DNA from 2 places in the Alkalihalobacterium sp. APHAB7 genome. Region 1 is predicted to be linked to the other one. Evidence: predicted binding sites of a transcription regulator. Region 1 holds the regulator's gene; the other holds the start of a gene.
What was found. Region 1 encodes Rex, which represses fermentation and respiration genes when NADH is low (regulators of the CRP and FNR family bind a similar motif). Its sites were predicted from a motif close to TTGTGAAATATTTCACAA; they were not measured.
Positions count from the first base shown of each region.

Region 1 (9,085 bases):
CCTGCTAAATATAGATGTTCATTTAACATCGGAACGAGATGGATCTTATCATACTGATGAACTTGTTCACCGCTTCGATTAAATACGAGTGCTCGATTGTAAATGTTATCTCCCTCTTTTGTTGCGATAGAGCCCCCAACGACATTTACTGCGTATTGCTTAGCGAGCTCACTTAATAGGGTGGCTGTTTGTTTCTGATCATTTTCTGCGACTTGATCTAAAGAAGTTAATGTATAAGCTGTTGTCCACATTTCCGGCAGGACAACGACATCCGGCTTTTCTTCTTGGCTTGCTGCTTGTTCGAACCACTGTTTTACTTTTTTGTGGTTTTCTTCAGGGGCACCTGGAATAATATCCATTTGGTAAATCGCAATTTTCATTAGTAAAGGCCTCCCATTCTACTTAAAGAGTTCAAGTTTTTTAATCCGTTCCACTGCTTCTAATAACCGATATTCTTCTTCTAAAAGGCCGACTCGAACGTAGCCTTCCCCACTTTCTCCAAATCCTCGACCTGGTGCAACAGCTATATGCGCTTCGTACAACAGGATGTCGGCAAATTCTTCAGAACTCATTCCTTCTGGACACGGTAACCAAGCAAAGAATGAACCGCTTGGGGCTGTTACCTTCCAACCGATCGACTGTAACCCTTCAATTAGGACGTTGCGACGTCCTTCATATTTTTTCACTAACTCATCGACGCATGTTTGCGGACTAAGAAGGGCGGTAGCTGCTGCCTGCTGGATCGCTCCAAACAAGCTGACATACATATGATCCTGGTAAAGGTTAAGCATTTCAATCACTGAAGCATTCCCAACCGCAAAAGCGACACGCCACCCTGCCATATTATATGTCTTCGATAATGTATAAATTTCAATTCCTATTTCTTTTGCTCCTTCGGATTGAAGAAAGCTTACTGGCTTTTGCCCATCAAAACCGATACCACCATAAGCAAAATCATGAACGACACAAAAATCATTCTGTTTTGCGAAGGTTACCGTTTCATCGTAGAATTCCTTTGAAGCAGTTGCACCGGTTGGATTGTTCGGATAGTTTAAGAACATCAGCTTCGCTTGCTTTAATGCCTCTTCTTGAATTTCACTATAGTTAGGAAGAAAACCGTTCTCTTTCTTTAGGGGCATCATTTCCATTCTGCCTCCAGCAAGAGCAACACCTGACCAGTAATCCGGATAACCTGGGTCTGGAACAAGGGCTACCTCTCCTGGGTTTAATAAGCATTGACTAATTTCAACAAGTCCACCCTTTCCGCCAAAGAGGATACACACTTCTTTGTTAGGATCGAGTTCTACATTATATTCTCGTTTATAAAATTCAACAATCGCTTCTTTTAGAAATGGATATCCGCGAAAAGGTGGATATTTATGATACTGGGGAAGATCAGCTGCCTCTTTTAAACTTGAAACAACATGTTCAGGTGTCGGTTGGTCAGGGTTTCCTTGGCCCAGATTAATAATATCCGCACCTTCTTTGACTAAGGCCCCTACTTTAGCGACTAAACTCGCAAAATATTGCTTCGGTAATTCTGTCATCGTCTGATTCATTTGAAACTGTTTCATCTCTTCACCTACATTTCATTGCTTTATTAAACTAAACCCATCGTATGAAGCATAACCGTTTTTGTCAATGACCGTGTTGTCCCCCACCTTTACCAGTGCAGTGTAGTAAAGGTACCTGGCACCTTTATCAGTGCAGTGCATTAAAGGTGCCTGGCACCCTACACATACACCCTCATATCGAGATAAGAAAAGGCTGCATTCGTGGAATGCAGCCTAAGCGTGGTTTTCATTTTCAGTCTGTTCTTCTTTAAGGCGTTCTGCTTCAAGGCGTTGTGCTTTTCGATACGCAACTCTCGATATGACAATACTAATTTCGTAAAGCATGAGTAACGGAACAGTTACCATTAAATGTGAAATTAATTCAGGTGGTGTAATTAAACCTGCAATTACGAGAAGGCCAAAGTACGCGAACTTTCTAACCTTTCCTAGAAAAGCGGGTGTTACAATCCCTAATCGTGTTAAGAACATAATAACGACTGGCATTTGGAACAGTAGACCAAACGGTATTGTTAACTGAAAGAGAAATGTAAAATATTCATTAATTCCATACATCTCGTTAATCCCTAATTGCCCTGCTAACGTACCGACAAATTGAATAATAAACGGAAACAAGATGAAATAGGAAAATGAAATTCCTGTAAGAAATAATAAAAATGCTATAGGAATATAGGCTAAAGTTACTTTCCTTTCCGTTTCATGCAATCCAGGACTAATAAACGCCCATAGCTGATATAAAATGACTGGAAAAATAATTAAAAATGCACTAAAAAATGCAAACGTCATATATATTCGAAGCGGATCAGTCGGCTTAAAGGCATTCATTGGAATGTCTTGAGCAGTCGGTGCAGTCTGAAGAAAGGTAATAATCGGTTTCGCAATAAATAAACCACCAATTAAAGCGATAGCAAAAAAGACGAAGACGATGATTAATCGTCTACGTAATTCACCTATATGGTCATACACAGACATGTCTTTCTGTTCCATTTAAATACCCATCCTAACTAGTTTTGTTTCTCATTTTTCTTGTTGTTATCATCGTCGTCATCAGCCAAACCTTTTGTTGCATTTTTGAACTCACGAAGAGTATTACCAGCGGCTTTCCCTAATGCAGGCAACTTTTTAGGTCCAAAGATTAATAACGCGACTAATCCAATAATAATTAAACTTCCCGGTCCTAATGGCATAACTTACACCTCCTAAGTTAAGTGGTTACTTTCTATATAGTCATACTAAAAATTACTTTCTAGGCTTATCCTCTATTATAACGGATAATGCTTTAAAAAATAAATAAGCGCTTGTAATTCAACGGATAAATCGATATGGTGAACCCTAACATTATCTGGTACTGTTAATCGTGCTGGCGTAAAGTTCAAAATACCATTAATTCCTACTGAAACGAGTCGGTCCGCAATTTTTTGAGCAGATTGAGAAGGCACTGTTAAAATGGCTACTGTAACTTCTGGGTCTAAATGTTTTTCTAGTTCAGCCAGGTTATAAATTTTAACCCCACCCATTTCTTGTCCAACCTTATCTTCATCCACATCAAATGCCATAACAATCTTTGTATTATTATTTTTTGCAAAATTATAATTTAAGAACGCTGTACCAAGATTTCCGACTCCAATTAGAATTACTTTTGTCAACTCATCCTGATCTAATGTTTTTCGAAAAAAAGAAAGTAAATAATTTACATTATATCCGTACCCTTTTTTCCCTAATGCACCAAAATAAGAAAAATCACGGCGAATCGTCGCGGAGTCAACCTTGACGGCTTCACTCAACTCTGAGGAAGAAACACGCTGTTTTCCCGATGCATTCAGATTTTCTAAGTAACGATAATACAAGGGCAATCGTTTCGCTGTAGCTTGCGGAATTTTAGGTTGTTCAAATTTCATAGATCGCCTCCAAGGTTTCCACCAATCAGGATGTACATGTCATATTGTACACTATTTTTATCTTTCGTGTAATCGTTTTAGACGACTGTTCATGAAGTTGTTGAATAACTTCCGATAAGGTACACTTAATATATCATACTTGTTTCATAGCTTTATCTCTTTGTTACCCTATAAGTAGGAAGGATTATTTTTATGATTTTATTACAATGTGTAAATTTAACCAAATCATTCGGTATAGAGCCAATCTTAACCAATATAAAATTTGAAATACAGTCTAAACAACGTATTGCCCTTGTTGGACGAAATGGCGCTGGAAAATCGACGCTATTGAGAATTATCGCTGGACAAATGTCTTTTGATTCAGGCGAAATCATGATACCAAAAGATGTAAAGCTCGGGTACCTCGCTCAGGACACAGGTCTCGAGTCTAGCCTTTCCATTTGGGATGAAATGTTATCGGTATTTGCTGAGCTTCAAAGAAAAGAACGCACGTTAAGAAAACTCGAAGAACAAATGGCTGACCCTGATCACGAGAATTACGAGAAAATCCTGAAAGAATACGACCTACTCCAAGTTAACTTTAAAGACGAAGGCGGCTACCAATATGAAGCCGATATTCGCTCCGTGCTCGCTGGATTAAATTTTGCCAACTTCGATTACAATACGAAGATCTCTACTCTAAGCGGCGGGCAAAAGACACGCCTAGCACTTGGAAAGTTGTTATTAACGAAACCAGACCTACTCATACTCGATGAGCCGACGAACCACCTTGACATTGCAACACTGGCTTGGCTGGAGCAGTATTTATCTAATTACCCAGGCGCTGTACTCATTGTCTCACATGACCGATACTTTCTAGATAAAGTCGTTGATCACGTGTATGAGCTCTCGAGAACAAAGGCCACTAAATTTAAAGGGAATTATTCAGACTACCTGGAAGAAAGCGCCCTGCGTTACGAGCAGGAATTAAAACAATTTGAAAAACAACAAGAAGAAATTGCAAAATTGGAAGACTTTGTACGCCGGAATATCGCTAGAGCTTCTACGACAAAAAGAGCCCAAAGTCGCAGGAAATCACTTGAAAGAATGGAACGGTTAGACCGACCACAAGGTAATGAAAAATCCGCTAACTTTTCTTTTGGTATTGAAAAACAAACAGGAAACGAAGTATTAAAAGTACAAGCTCTTTCTGGCGGATATGATAACGTTGTATTATTTAATGATATTTCGTTCCAGCTGAATCGCGGTGAGAGTGTAGCTTTAATTGGCCCGAACGGAATTGGAAAATCTACCTTGCTCAAAATGATTACAAAAGAATTGCAACCTCTTTCTGGAACGATTACCTATGGGAGCAACGTTGCTATTGGTTATTATGATCAAGAACAAGCGAAATTAACATCAAACAAGCAAGTCATTCATGAACTGTGGGATGAATATCCACTGATGCAAGAAAAAGAGATACGCACGGTTCTAGGAAACTTCCTCTTTAGTGGTGATGATGTATTAAAAATCGTCTCTGATTTAAGCGGTGGTGAAAAAGCACGACTCGCCTTAGCAAAGTTAATGTTAAAAAAAGCAAATTTCTTAATTCTTGATGAGCCAACCAATCACCTTGATTTAGACAGCAAAGAAGTTTTAGAATCTGCTTTAATTGATTATCCAGGAACAATCCTGTTTGTTTCTCATGACAGGTACTTCTTAAACCGTATGGCGACACGAATTATTGAACTCTCCCAACAAAATATTACGAATTACCTTGGTGATTATGACTATTATTTGCATAAAAAAGATGAAGCCCGTCAGTTACATGAACTAGCTAATGAGGAAAAAAATCAACTGGATGAACCCAAAAAAGATAAACAAAACTTTCATATAGATAAAGAAGCTAAACGAAAAGAACGTCAAAGACAACGTCGAATAGAAGAAATTGAAGAAACGGTTGAACAGATGGAAACAGAAGTAGCCGAATGGGAACAAACCTTATGCGAGCCATCTGTATATGAAGACCACGAAAAATCTGCACAGCTTCAGCAACAAATTGACTCTCATAACGCAACCATCGAACAATTACTAACCGAATGGGAAGAACTGCAAGAATAGATAGGCACCAGTTAAGTCTTCTTGCCTGATAACAAGCACTATAAGGTCCATCAAACTAGTTCATTTAGACACGTTTGGATGGACCCTTTTTAGTAGATATGCAACACCATCGAGTACTTTAAACACTAGTTGCTTTCTCTTCCAACAACCAATAATAACTAGTAGCTACAATTAGAAACATCGAAGTAGCGGCTGCAACGACTCCCGAGTCATTTAATAAAAGTAAGGCTACAGATGTGACGAGCATCGCTTGCAAAATATCTTTTTCCCGCTCATTCTTAATCCAATTTTTTTGTCGCCATAGTATAATCCCCATTAAAATATAGGAAGTAACAAACAATTGGGTCCAGTTCGAGAACTTAAAGATCTTCCAATTCATTTGCAGCTTTCTTTTAATAACATCAAGCATATACGAAAAATCACCGCTCAAAATTCGCTCAAAAGCATATCCAATATGAGTCGGTTTACCATTTATCTGTAATAAAAACAAAAGAATGAGTGAAAAAACTGGTATTGCAACTAATAAAATAGGTAGCCATATCTTCCATTTTTTCATTAAAGAACTATGCTTAACCGCAATAAATCCCCAAGCGATCGCAGCTGATAATGTAGCCCCAGCATTGGTTCCGAGATGACTCGAACCTAACATGTAAATCAGGAACCCGAACAGGATAGTCGTTACGATTAAAAATGTTCGTTTAGATGCCTTCCAAAAAGGGATTAGCATCAGTAATCCAGAAATCATATATACGCCGGCATATTCATTTCCTATTCCGTAATACCTCGCTCCTATAATGGGATCATAGCCCAAATAGGATCTTTGCATTAAAGGTGAACCCATCCACAAATCAATTGTAATAACCGTAAATTGAATAGCCCCTAGTACAACAAGAGGGCATTTAGTGAACTTTAAAAGAATCCAAGCTACTAGGATGGATAGTAAAGTTAATAACCAAAAGTAGTAACCGCTATGAACGTACAAGAGAACCTTCGATAAAAATAAATACCAAATTGGTGAACTGACCGCAGCTAATAAAATGATCTTCCCTGCATTTAACCATCGAGGGTTCGTTTTCTTTCTCCATATTAAAATTCCTACACTTATTAACATTAAAACTAACAGAGTGATATAGCTAGAAAGGATAACACTTCTAGTACTATATATTTTAAACACCCAATTTACGTTTTCCACAACCTCATCGTGATTGTAATATCCGACTGTAATCTCGGACTGATGTAAAGGTGTCCCTGGTAAGCTAGGTGGGACTTTTATGGAAAATGTGGATAAAATGGTCGGAACAATATCAGCATTACTAATTATGTATCTTTGCTTTGTCGTTTGTGAGTAAAGCTCAAATGGATGTTGAAGTGCTGTATCCCAATAATAAAAAGGGCTCAGTTGCTTTTTCTCCTTGTATGCCCCTGAATGCATCATCGGCGCGACTACCATAACATGACGACTACCGTTATCCACAAGACTTTGAATAAACTGTTCAAATGAAAACAAAGAATTTTCGTAACGCTTCCCAAAGTGATTAGACGTCATCATGTCTTTATTTGAAAATAGGCGATGAAAATCTCCCCACTCTACTACAATAAACGATCGGTCACTTTCACCCTCAACTACGCGAATTTCCTCTAATAAGAGCTCTGAATTCATGCTTAAGCCCGCTGGAGCCGCTGCATCCACCTCAACTACTTTCGTTAACTCACCTTCAACTTCACCTTTTTTATCCATAGCAAATAATGATGCATAGCGGACTCTTTCTTCTTCTGATAAATCACTGTTACCGAGTACATATCGTGTAATACCTTCTTGCTTTAAGGTTTCTCCCAAAAACCCTATCGGTGCACGGAATGTTGTCGAATTATTTTTTTCAATTAATTTGTGGAGGTACGGGTGAAGTAAACTATCCTGTGGATAAGCCCCAGTCCATTGTAAGAGAAGTTCCTCGACTGCTCTACCATCAATGTATTCTCCTTTTTCAAACGCATTCCACTGATCGACACCGACTCCCCGAATCCCTGAACTTAATGATACTGTATTGCTTAAGTACGAATAACTCCCTTCAGGCCTCACATTTAAAGCAGAAAAACCTGCTTTTCTCCAGACGTTAGGGTCACCATTTTCAAGTAACCATTCCGCTTCTTCAAAAGAAAAATCAGGAGCAACGATAATTATAAGTGATTTTTGTTGTTCATCTCCTTTCACGTTTGTTGTTAATAACATCATAAAAAACAAACTAATGATGATGATGCAACTCTTTTTCACATATGCTCCCCTCAACTTATGAACAAATTTTCTGACATATCCACACTATTCACAACGTTATGCACAGGGAAATCATTGATTTGTTCGTTTTTTTAAAAGTTATCCCCACTACCCACATGTTTATCCACATTTTTTTATAAACAAATTATATTGCAGTAGAATAAGTTATTCACGTACTTATCCACTTCATACACAATGTTGTGGATAAGTTTTTTCCACATAAAAAAACACGTTTCTTCGTTAGGAATGACGAATTTTGATGTTTCCTATCCTCAAATTCCTTTTAAAAAAAGAATTTCAAACAAAAAATCCCTTCTTTCAGCATAGACTGATAAGAAAGGATTTAAACTTTTTATTCACAGGTATCTAGTTCAAGGCCTGGATTTGCATTGAGTGCCCAATCGGAAAACTTACCTTGCTGTAACAAAATACTAGCAGCTGCCCCTATCATCGCAGCGTTATCTGTACATAGCGACAGTGGCGGAATAATTAATTCCACTTCTGAATTCTCAAACTCCTGCTCTAACCTTGCACGAAGTCCGCGATTGGCTGCAACTCCGCCTGCTAATAGTAGCTGCTTTACTTCATATTCTTCGGTTGCTCTTTTTGTCTTTGTCACTAACACATCAATGACACTTTCTTGAAAACTGGCAGCTAAGTCTGCGGGTTCAATTGTTTCTTCTCGCTGTTTCGCATTATGAAGGGTATTAATGACCGCTGATTTCAATCCACTAAAACTAAATTCATACGAATCTGGATCGAGCCATGCTCTCGGTAAATCAATCGTTACTTCCCCCTCATGTGCAAGTCTATCAATATGAGGGCCTCCTGGATATGGTAAATTCAAAGTTCTTGCCACCTTATCATAGGCTTCTCCCACTGCATCATCTCTTGTTTCACCAATCACTTTGAAGGATCCATGTTCCTTCATATAAACAAGTTCTGTATGACCACCAGACACGACTAACGCCAATAATGGGAACTCCATTTCTTTGACCAAACGATTCGCATAAATGTGCCCAGCGATATGATGAACACCGATTAAAGGAAGATTATGCGCAAATGCCAGCGCTTTCGCAGCATTTACTCCCATTAATAGAGCCCCAACTAACCCTGGACCTTCTGTTACTGCAATCGCATCTAACTGTGCAAACGTCAAGTCTCCTTCTTCCATGGCAGCTTCTACTATGTACGTCATTTTTTCAACATGATGACGAGAGGCAATTTCCGGGACAACCCCTCCA
Region 1 is NZ_JBLWFS010000034.1:9,418-18,502, reverse strand. It holds gene ACNSTQ_RS20905 (carbon-nitrogen family hydrolase) at 1-380, opposite strand, end outside; gene ACNSTQ_RS20900 (pyridoxal phosphate-dependent aminotransferase) at 399-1,574, opposite strand; gene tatC (twin-arginine translocase subunit TatC) at 1,788-2,558, opposite strand; gene ACNSTQ_RS20890 (twin-arginine translocase TatA/TatE family subunit) at 2,576-2,758, opposite strand; gene ACNSTQ_RS20885 (redox-sensing transcriptional repressor Rex) at 2,834-3,469, opposite strand; gene ACNSTQ_RS20880 (ABC-F family ATP-binding cassette domain-containing protein) at 3,662-5,569, shown strand; gene ACNSTQ_RS20875 (hypothetical protein) at 5,688-7,841, opposite strand; gene tsaD (tRNA (adenosine(37)-N6)-threonylcarbamoyltransferase complex transferase subunit TsaD) at 8,194-9,085, opposite strand, start outside.

Region 2 (9,085 bases), on a different contig from region 1:
TCTAAATGATTATGTCATGGAGACAGGACGTCAACAAACTTTAGATAAAATACATACTTACTGGAAAAGTTGGGTTAATAAAGGACAAGTATTGACGGCTAATTTTTCACCAGAAATGATTAATTTATATAAACGCAGCTTACTAGTTGTCAGAACTCAAACGAATGAAAACGGGTATATTATTGCTGCTAATGATTCTGATATCCTTCAATACAACCAAGACCACTATAGCTATATGTGGCCAAGAGATGGCGCCCTTATTGCACAGGCAATGGTTAAAGCTGGTTATCACGGGATGGTTCGTAACTTCTTTAGAAGATGTAGTGAAGTGTTATCAGATGAGGGTTACTTATTTCATAAATATAATCCGGACGGTTCTATTGGCTCGAGTTGGCATCCGCTAGTTGGAGAAAGTGGTGAAGAACAGTTACCCATACAAGAAGATGAAACAGCTCTTGTTTTATGGGCGTTCTGGGAAGACTATGCAGCAACTGGTGATATCGAGTTTGCTCAATCTCTATACCGTCCTCTTGTTCGTCCAAGTGCAGAATTTATATTAAACTTTATTGATGAACAATTAAATCTTCCCTCTCCTTCCTATGATCTATGGGAAGAGAGACGGGGAATTTTTACGTTTACAGCTAGTACTGTCTATGGTGGTTTAGTGGCAGCTTCTCGATTTGCAAATCTATTAGGTGAAAAAGAGAGCGCAGAGCGATATGAACAAGGTGCTAAACGAATAAAAGAAGCTGTAGAGAAGTATCTTTTTGATGAGAATACAGGTACATTTTTTCGAGGTTTATATAAGGATGGAACAACAGGTGAAATTATTGTTGATCAAACCCCTGAAAGCAGTCTTTACGGGCTGTTTGCTTTTGGCATGTATGATGCCAAGGAAGAAAAGGTTAATCAAACAATGAGTGTAATTAGCGAACAACTTAGAGTGAAAACAAATGTAGGGGGTTATGCACGATATAAGAATGATACTTATTTTAAACAAACAGAAGATATTCATGAAGTACCAGGAAACCCTTGGATTATCTGTACATTATGGGTTGCTAAATGGCATATCTTGAAAGCAGTTAGTATAGAAGAACTTCAACCAGCCTATGAGATTTTTCAATGGGTTTGTGAGCATTCTTTAAGCAGTGGTTTACTTCCTGAACAAATTCATCCAAACACAGGTGAACCTTTGTCGGTAGCCCCGCTTACATGGTCACATGCAACATTTATTGATGTCATAAATGACTATAATCAGGCGTTTAGACGACTTTCTTTTAAAGTGTAAAAAAGATACACTTGCTACCTTGGCATATCTTTGCTATCATTTAAAGGTATGAATGAAAACAAGAGGTTTGGAGGGAGAACATAATGCGCGTACAAGTAACTTTAGCTTGCACTGAAACTGGTGATCGTAACTACATCACTACTAAAAATAAACGCACAAACCCTGAGCGTATTGAGCTAAAAAAATATAGCCCAAGACTTAAGAAACACACTTTACATCGTGAAACGAAGTAAGGTAATCAAATGAGACCGCAAAAAACCTATATACTTAGGATTTGCGGTCTTTTTTGTTTGTCTGTATATTTTATATTTAAGCGCAGTAAAATCAACGGATATCAACAGTATAATCTAACGCAGCTTTTATTTAATAATAACTTCGACTTGGTGGTGGTACTTTTGCAAATAAAGAAAGAATTACGTACTGTCGTAAAAAATAAGTTAAAGGAAATGGGTGCAATAGAACATAAAACCAAGAGTGAAAAAATACAAGAACATCTGAGTTCAACTTCTTTATGGAAAGAAGTGAGTACAATTGCAATCACTATTTCTAGAGGAAATGAAGTAGATACATATCAAATTATTAAAAAAGCTTGGACAGAAGGAAAAAAAGTAGTTGTCCCCAAAACGTATCCGAAAAAAAAAGAAATGGTATTTTTTCAAATTTCCAGCTTTGATGAACTTGAAAATACTTATTTTCAATTAAAAGAACCAAAAGAAACGGTTTGTTTCCCTTATCGTCGCGAAGATATTGAATTAATTATAGTACCAGGCGTAGCTTTTGATAGAAAAGGAAATAGACTTGGTTATGGAGGCGGATATTATGACCGTTACTTAGACCATTATAAAGGTAACACATGTGCACTTGCTTTTGAGGAGCAGTTGGTAAGTGAAATACCATTAGAATCTTTTGATGTTCCCGTTCAAATGATTGTAACAGAAAACCAGGTGTATAAGTGTTGATTATTTATCAATAAGGTGTATTGTTATTAGCAGACAAAGATCAAGTAAAGTTAGGTGAAAAAAATGGATGTAAATGAACGTTATTCTAGACAAATGTTATTTTCTCCAATTGGCGAAGAAGGGCAAAGAAAACTCTCTCAAAGTCATGCGTTGATCGTCGGGATGGGTGCACTTGGTACCGTGTTAGCCAATCATCTCGTTCGTGCGGGTGTGGGATTTGTACGAGTAATTGATAGAGATTATGTAGAAAAAAGTAACTTACAAAGGCAAATGCTTTTCACGGAAAAAGATGTGGAAGAAGCACTTCCAAAAGCAGTTGCAGCTGAACAAAAATTGTCACTTATTAATTCTGATGTAAAAGTAGAAGGAATAGTTAGCGATGTTACATTGCATAATATAGATGAGTTCATACAAGGTATGGACATTGTGCTGGATGGTACCGACAACTTCCAAACCCGCTTTCTTCTAAACGACATTTGTTTCAAGAAAGGAATTCCTTTTGTTTATGGAGGAGCAGTGAGCTCAAGAGGAATGTCCGCCTTATTTGTGCCAGGCGAAACTCCTTGTTTACGTTGTTTTATTAAAGAAGGAGAAACTGGCGGGCAAACGTGTGATATGATTGGTGTTATTTCTCCAGTGGTAGATATAGTTGCATCTTATCAAGTAGTTGAAGCGATGAAATATTTAGTTGGAGCAAAAGAACAGCGCCGCAGTCTAATTACTTTTGATGTTTGGCGACATCATACATATGAACTTAAATTTACTTCCCCGGAAAAAGAATGCCCAACGTGCCAACAAAAAAAGTATCCGGCTTTAGAAATGAATAAAGACGAGGTGACATCACTTTGTGGGCGTGAAACGGTTCAGTTTCATATGAGGAAAACATTTGACTTAAACGATTGGGAAACTCGACTAAGTAAAGTAGCTACTGTCCAAAAAACACCATTCTTACTCAGGGCTCAATTAGGTGAAGGTGAAAAAATCGTCTTATTTACAGATGGACGTGCGCTCATACAAGGAACTGAAGATGTTGTTAAGGCAAAAGCTATATATTCCAAGTATATTGGATTATAGCCATAATGTAACAAAATTGCCACGTTGAGACCGTTTTCATCTGCAAAAAATGTTTGTGAAATAATGTACAATTTAATGGGAAGGTTATACTAAACGAAGGGTGGCATACTAGTGGACAACTTAAAAAGTAGTCGTGTAGTTATCATCGGTACAGGGTTTGTAGGTTCAAGTTACGCCTATGCACTTCTTAATCAAGGTGTTACTGATGAAATGGTCTTAATTGATCTAAATAAAGAAAAGGCTGCAGGAGATGCGATGGATTTAAATCATGGCTTACCTTTTTCATCGCCTATGAAGATATGGGCAGGAACATATGCCGATTGTAAAGATGCCGATATCGTAGTGATCACAGCTGGAGCCAATCAAGCACCTGGTGAAACTCGCCTTGACTTAGTTGAAAAAAATACAGCCATTTTTCATAAAATAGTTTCTGAAGTCATGAATTCTGGGTTCAATGGGATTTTTCTTGTCGCAACCAACCCAGTCGATATCTTAACTTATGCAACGTGGAAATTTTCAGGTTTACCAAAAGAACGGGTCATTGGTTCGGGAACTATACTAGATACAGCTAGATTTCGTTTCTTGTTAGGGGAGTATTTCGATGTAGACTCTAGAAATGTTCATGCGTATATTATGGGCGAGCACGGTGATACAGAACTTCCAATTTGGAGTCATGCCGATATTGGAGGAAGGCCTATTTTACGCTATGTTGAAGATGAGCAATCAAAGATAACTAAAGAAGGACTTGATGAAATTTTTATTAATGTCCGTGATGCTGCATATCATATTATTGAACGCAAAGGAGCTACCTACTATGGAATTGCCATGGGGCTCGTTCGATTAACAAGATCTATTTTACGAAACGAGAATTCAATCCTAACGGTCTCGGCGTTACTTGAAGGACAGTATGATCTAGATGACATTTATATTGGTGTACCTGCGATTGTTAACCGAAATGGTGTTCGAGAAGTAGTGGAATTAGATTTAAATGCAGAAGAAAAAGAAAAGCTTCAACATTCTGCATCCGTATTAAAGAAAGCGATGGAGCCTGTATTAAACTTTAATAAATAGATATCGAATAATTGACACTTAAAATAGGCAAATTATGAGCAAAGGAGGAGATCTAGTTGATATCTCGTTTATTTATGCTTATAATTGTCTATTTTGTTTATCGCTTTCGTTATCGTATTTTAAATGCCCTACTTGGCCAAAGATGGATTAGAAAATCGGCTGTAAAATGGACAATGAAAATTCCTGGCTTACGTCAAAAGTTTATGTCAGAAATGATGTTTGGTTCTAGATCGGGTACCGTAAATAACCAATAATTAATTTAATTGTTTGGAGGCACTGTCAGTTTGACAGTGCCTCCGTGCTATTTTGGCTAAAAGATGAAGGATAATCTAAGAATTGATATAATATGGTAAGGAGGAGGTTGGCTATGCGTTGGAGAACAATTTGTTTTGATTTAGATAATACGTTGTTCAGTCATGAAGATGCCTTTGAAAAGGCAATATGCTTTTGCTTTGAAACACTCCAAGAACAGTGGCTTAACGAAAAAAGAATTGAAAGCCCAATCGATGTTCCAATATGGTTTAAGACCTTTAAGAATAATAGCGATTTATACTGGAAGCAATTTGAAACCAATAAAGTGACTGCAAAAACGTATCGGCGCTTACGGTATCATGATACGATGAAAACATTTGATTTGCCATACTCTGACGAGGAAGCAGACCACTTTCATGCCCATTACTATGATATTGTTGACTTATTTAGTGAACCATTTGAAGGTTTACTGGACTTAATGAATGAACTTAAAGAAAGAAACATTAAAGTCGGAATTATAACGAACGGTACAGCGGATACACAGTATCGGAAAATAAAAAAAATTGGGTTAGCTAGTTTTATCGGCAATGAGCAAGTTTTTGTTTCTGAAGAGCTTGGTATAGCAAAGCCAAGTCGTGACATATTTGATTTAGCAATCACAAAATTAGGTGAAACGAATGGGAAGTTATTTATAGGGGATTCTTGGGAACATGATATATGTGGTGCAATCGATGCGGGTTGGGATGCAATCTATTTAAATACGAGAGGAATACCAGCCAATACGAGCCATGAACCATATGCAACGTGCAGTGAATTAATGGAAGTGTTGGACCTTATAAAAAGTGACCAGTCGATGAAAGGGTGAGAAAATGGATGTTTTGCAGCATGATTTATTTTACTGGCAACTAGTCCACCATCTTGTCACCCAAAAAGGTTATCGAGTGATTGAAGTCAATCCAAATATGAATGAGATATGGTTAGAAGAAGAAGTTCGTCAGTCACCTAAAATACTGCGAGTTGTTCGAAAAGATGTGAATTGGAGTAATCGGTTAAAAGAAGAAATGCACAATACGTTAGTAAAGTTCAATGGTCTGCGCAGACAACTCAGCTTTCGCAAAGTAATAGGAGAAAATATATATGTTTCTACTTATAGCCCGGTGGACTCATGGGAGCATTTAATAAACGAGCCTCTAACGATAGCTCAAGAAAAAACTGTGATGCACACATATTTAATAGAAACAGACGATGAGAATAAAGCTAGGGAACTAGACCGGTTAAAACTCGATTTAAACATCCCTCAATTGAATGGTTTGTCTAACGATTTTTATGCTATTGAAGATATAGAAGATCGTATTAAAACTTTAAGAAATGAAGTTCTACAGAAAGCAGAAGAGCGTTTGCAAGCGGAACAGGCGATTTTTAAATTTGGGAAGCCGTTTTTTACTTATCTCTTACTCCTTTCAGTTGCTGTTATGTTTGTTCTACTTGAGTTAAATGGCGGGAGTATGAGAATTTTGACATTAGTTGAATTTGGGGCAAAGTATAATCCACTCATTGAGGGCGGGGAATATTGGCGCCTTTTTACAGCGATGTTTTTACATATTGGTTTTCTTCATTTTTTTATGAATTCATTGGCTCTATTTTATTTAGGTAGTGCAGTTGAGAGGATCTTTGGGAGTTGGCGTTTTTTATTTATCTATATCATTGCTGGCTTGTTTGGATCCATTGCTAGCTTTGCTTTTAATGATCAAGTGGCAGCTGGGGCATCCGGGGCAATTTTTGGTTGCTTTGGAGCTTTATTGCATTTTGGAATTAATCATCGCAAGTTATTTTTTCGAACGATGGGTATGAGTGTCATCGTTATTCTTATCATTAACCTATCGTTAGGATTTCTAGTTCCAATGATAGATAATGGTGCTCATATTGGCGGGTTAGTTGGCGGATTTTTAGCTTCTTTCGTTGTGCAGCTACCAAAGCAACGTTTTAAAATAAGACAATTGTTCCTTCTCGGTGTAGTAGTTGCTGTAGGATACGGGTTATTTTTGTTCGGCATGATGAATGACCAAAAAGCTGGGGCTCCAATCGTACATTTACAACTTTCTCAGGAGTTACTAGAGGAAAACGAGTATGAAAAGGCATACTCACTTTTATTAACTGTACAAGAGAGACAGTTAGACATCCCTGAACTTTACTTTTTGTTAGGATACACTGAGGTTCACCTTAATAAATATGAAGAAGCAGAGAAGAATTTTAAACGTACTGTTGAAATGCGGCCTGAATTTCATGAAGCCCACTATAACTTAGCACTGATTTATGTACATTTCGAAGAAGAAGATAAAGCTCTTCAAGCCGTAGAGCAAGCATTAATTTATTCACCGACTGAAGAGCCTTATGTTCAGTTGAGAGAAAAGCTAGAACGGTAGAATTTTTATATGCTGAATTTTTTCTCCTTTTTCGGTTTGAAAAAGAATGATAAAATGATCGTTATTATTGGAGAGTAAAATGAGTGGTACGGTACTTCCTACAGGTTTAATTTCTGCACCATGATCCTCTTGAATACCTGAAAAGTATTCATGGTATATACTCTCCCAAATTTTATGAGTGACAAAAGTGGTTTGATCTTCATTCAAGTTTGGAAGAGGGGTTTCCTTATATTCACAAAGACTCGTTAGTGGGAATGCTAAATAATTGTTTGGATTGATGTTATATTCTCTTAACATGTCTTTCCAAATATACGCAAGCTGTTGCTCAACAATATAATCGAGAATCCTCTTTCCTTCTATTTCTTTTTCATTAGTAGGAACTTTAAAAGAGTGAATTGGAGCCAATGGTGAGTCGATCACGTATAAATCATCACAACTGATGGTTAACCGACTTTTGATTTCATCATTGGGATAATGAATTTCTGAATGATGAAAAGAGATGGCTTGAAAGTGCCCGCTATCCTCACCGTTAATCGATTTTCGATTATTCATTTCATGTCTATTTTTCTCCCACTTAGACATCACTTGAGTTAATCTGCCATCTTCAAATAAAAAAGATATATCTTTTCTTAAATAGGCTTTTTGATTTAGCTGGGATGAAGTACTCCAGTCAATTGTATACTCATCTTCATCTTCAATTGTTAAAAATTGAAGTGAAGTATCGGCATGAATATATTCTACTTTCTCGTCAATGGGCTCAAATGTAAGAGCTTCTAAATAAGCGGGTTTCTGATTAAAGACAATAAATAAAATAATGGCAGTAATGAAAGTGAATATCCCAATCATAATCATTTTCTTAATCATTTATGCTACCTCCAGTGGACAGCCTTTTATTCTGTAATTTTTATGTGATGAATTGAACGAATATGATAAATAAAGATGAAATGGGGAATTTATTTTGGAAAAACTCAATATTAACAACGTTGTTGATACTCTTGAACTACTTGTAAACATCCCGAGTCCTTCGGGAAATACAGAGAAAGTCATTGCTGCAGTTGAAGAGTGGTTAAGGCCACTAGGTGTAGAAATGAAAAGAAATCGAAAAGGCGGCCTTATTGTCACTCTTCCGGGTCAAAATGATAATGAACACCGGATGTTAACCGCTCATGTTGATACATTGGGAGCAATGGTAAAAGAAATAAAGAGTGATGGCCGGTTAAATTTAACAATGATCGGTGGGTTTCGATGGAATGCAGTTGAAGGAGAGTACTGTAAAATCGAAACGAGTGAAGGCAAGGAATTTACCGGTACAATCCTTATCCATCAATCGTCTGTTCATGTTTATAAAAATGCAGGTGACGTAAAACGAGATGAAAAGAATATAGAAGTACGGATTGATGCACCTGTAACAAATGCAGAAGAAGTCCGCGAATTAGGAATTGAAGTAGGGGATTTTGTTTCATTTGATCCTCGATTTCAAGTGACTGATCATGGGTTTGTGAAATCGCGTCACCTTGATGATAAAGCGAGTGTCGCCATCTTAATGAACACAATTAGAAGCATGATCGAAGAACAACGTCAGTTACCATACACGACGCACTTCTTAATTTCAAATAATGAGGAAATTGGCTATGGTGGCAACTCTAATATTCCTACGGAAACCGTGGAGTATTTAGCAGTGGATATGGGAGCGATAGGAGATGGGCAAACGACAACTGAGCACTGTGTTTCCATTTGTGCAAAAGATTCTAGCGGGCCTTATAACATTGGGTTTAGAAAAAAGTTAGTCAAAATTGCTAAGGAACATCAATTAAACTATGCTGTTGACATTTACCCATTCTATGGTTCAGATGCTTCTGCTGCGATTCGCTCGGGGCACGATATTGTACACGGTCTAGTCGGTCCTGGAATCGATGCCTCTCATGCACATGAACGTACACACGTTGATTCGCTCGAAAACACATATAAATTAATTTATCACTACATCCTGTCACCGATGAATTAACAATTCATATATT
Region 2 is NZ_JBLWFS010000002.1:15,749-24,833, reverse strand. It holds gene ACNSTQ_RS02450 (glycoside hydrolase family 15 protein) at 1-1,288, shown strand, start outside; gene rpmG (50S ribosomal protein L33) at 1,372-1,521, shown strand; gene ACNSTQ_RS02440 (5-formyltetrahydrofolate cyclo-ligase) at 1,531-2,247, shown strand; gene ACNSTQ_RS02435 (ThiF family adenylyltransferase) at 2,311-3,321, shown strand; gene ACNSTQ_RS02430 (L-lactate dehydrogenase) at 3,433-4,392, shown strand; gene ACNSTQ_RS02425 (sodium:proton antiporter) at 4,449-4,646, shown strand; gene ACNSTQ_RS02420 (HAD family hydrolase) at 4,760-5,509, shown strand; gene ACNSTQ_RS02415 (rhomboid family intramembrane serine protease) at 5,514-7,067, shown strand; gene ACNSTQ_RS02410 (hypothetical protein) at 7,056-7,931, opposite strand; gene ACNSTQ_RS02405 (M42 family metallopeptidase) at 8,023-9,072, shown strand.
Region 2: ACNSTQ_RS02430 (L-lactate dehydrogenase) is a predicted target of Rex. The motif match lies at 3,375-3,392, and genes of this name have one in related genera.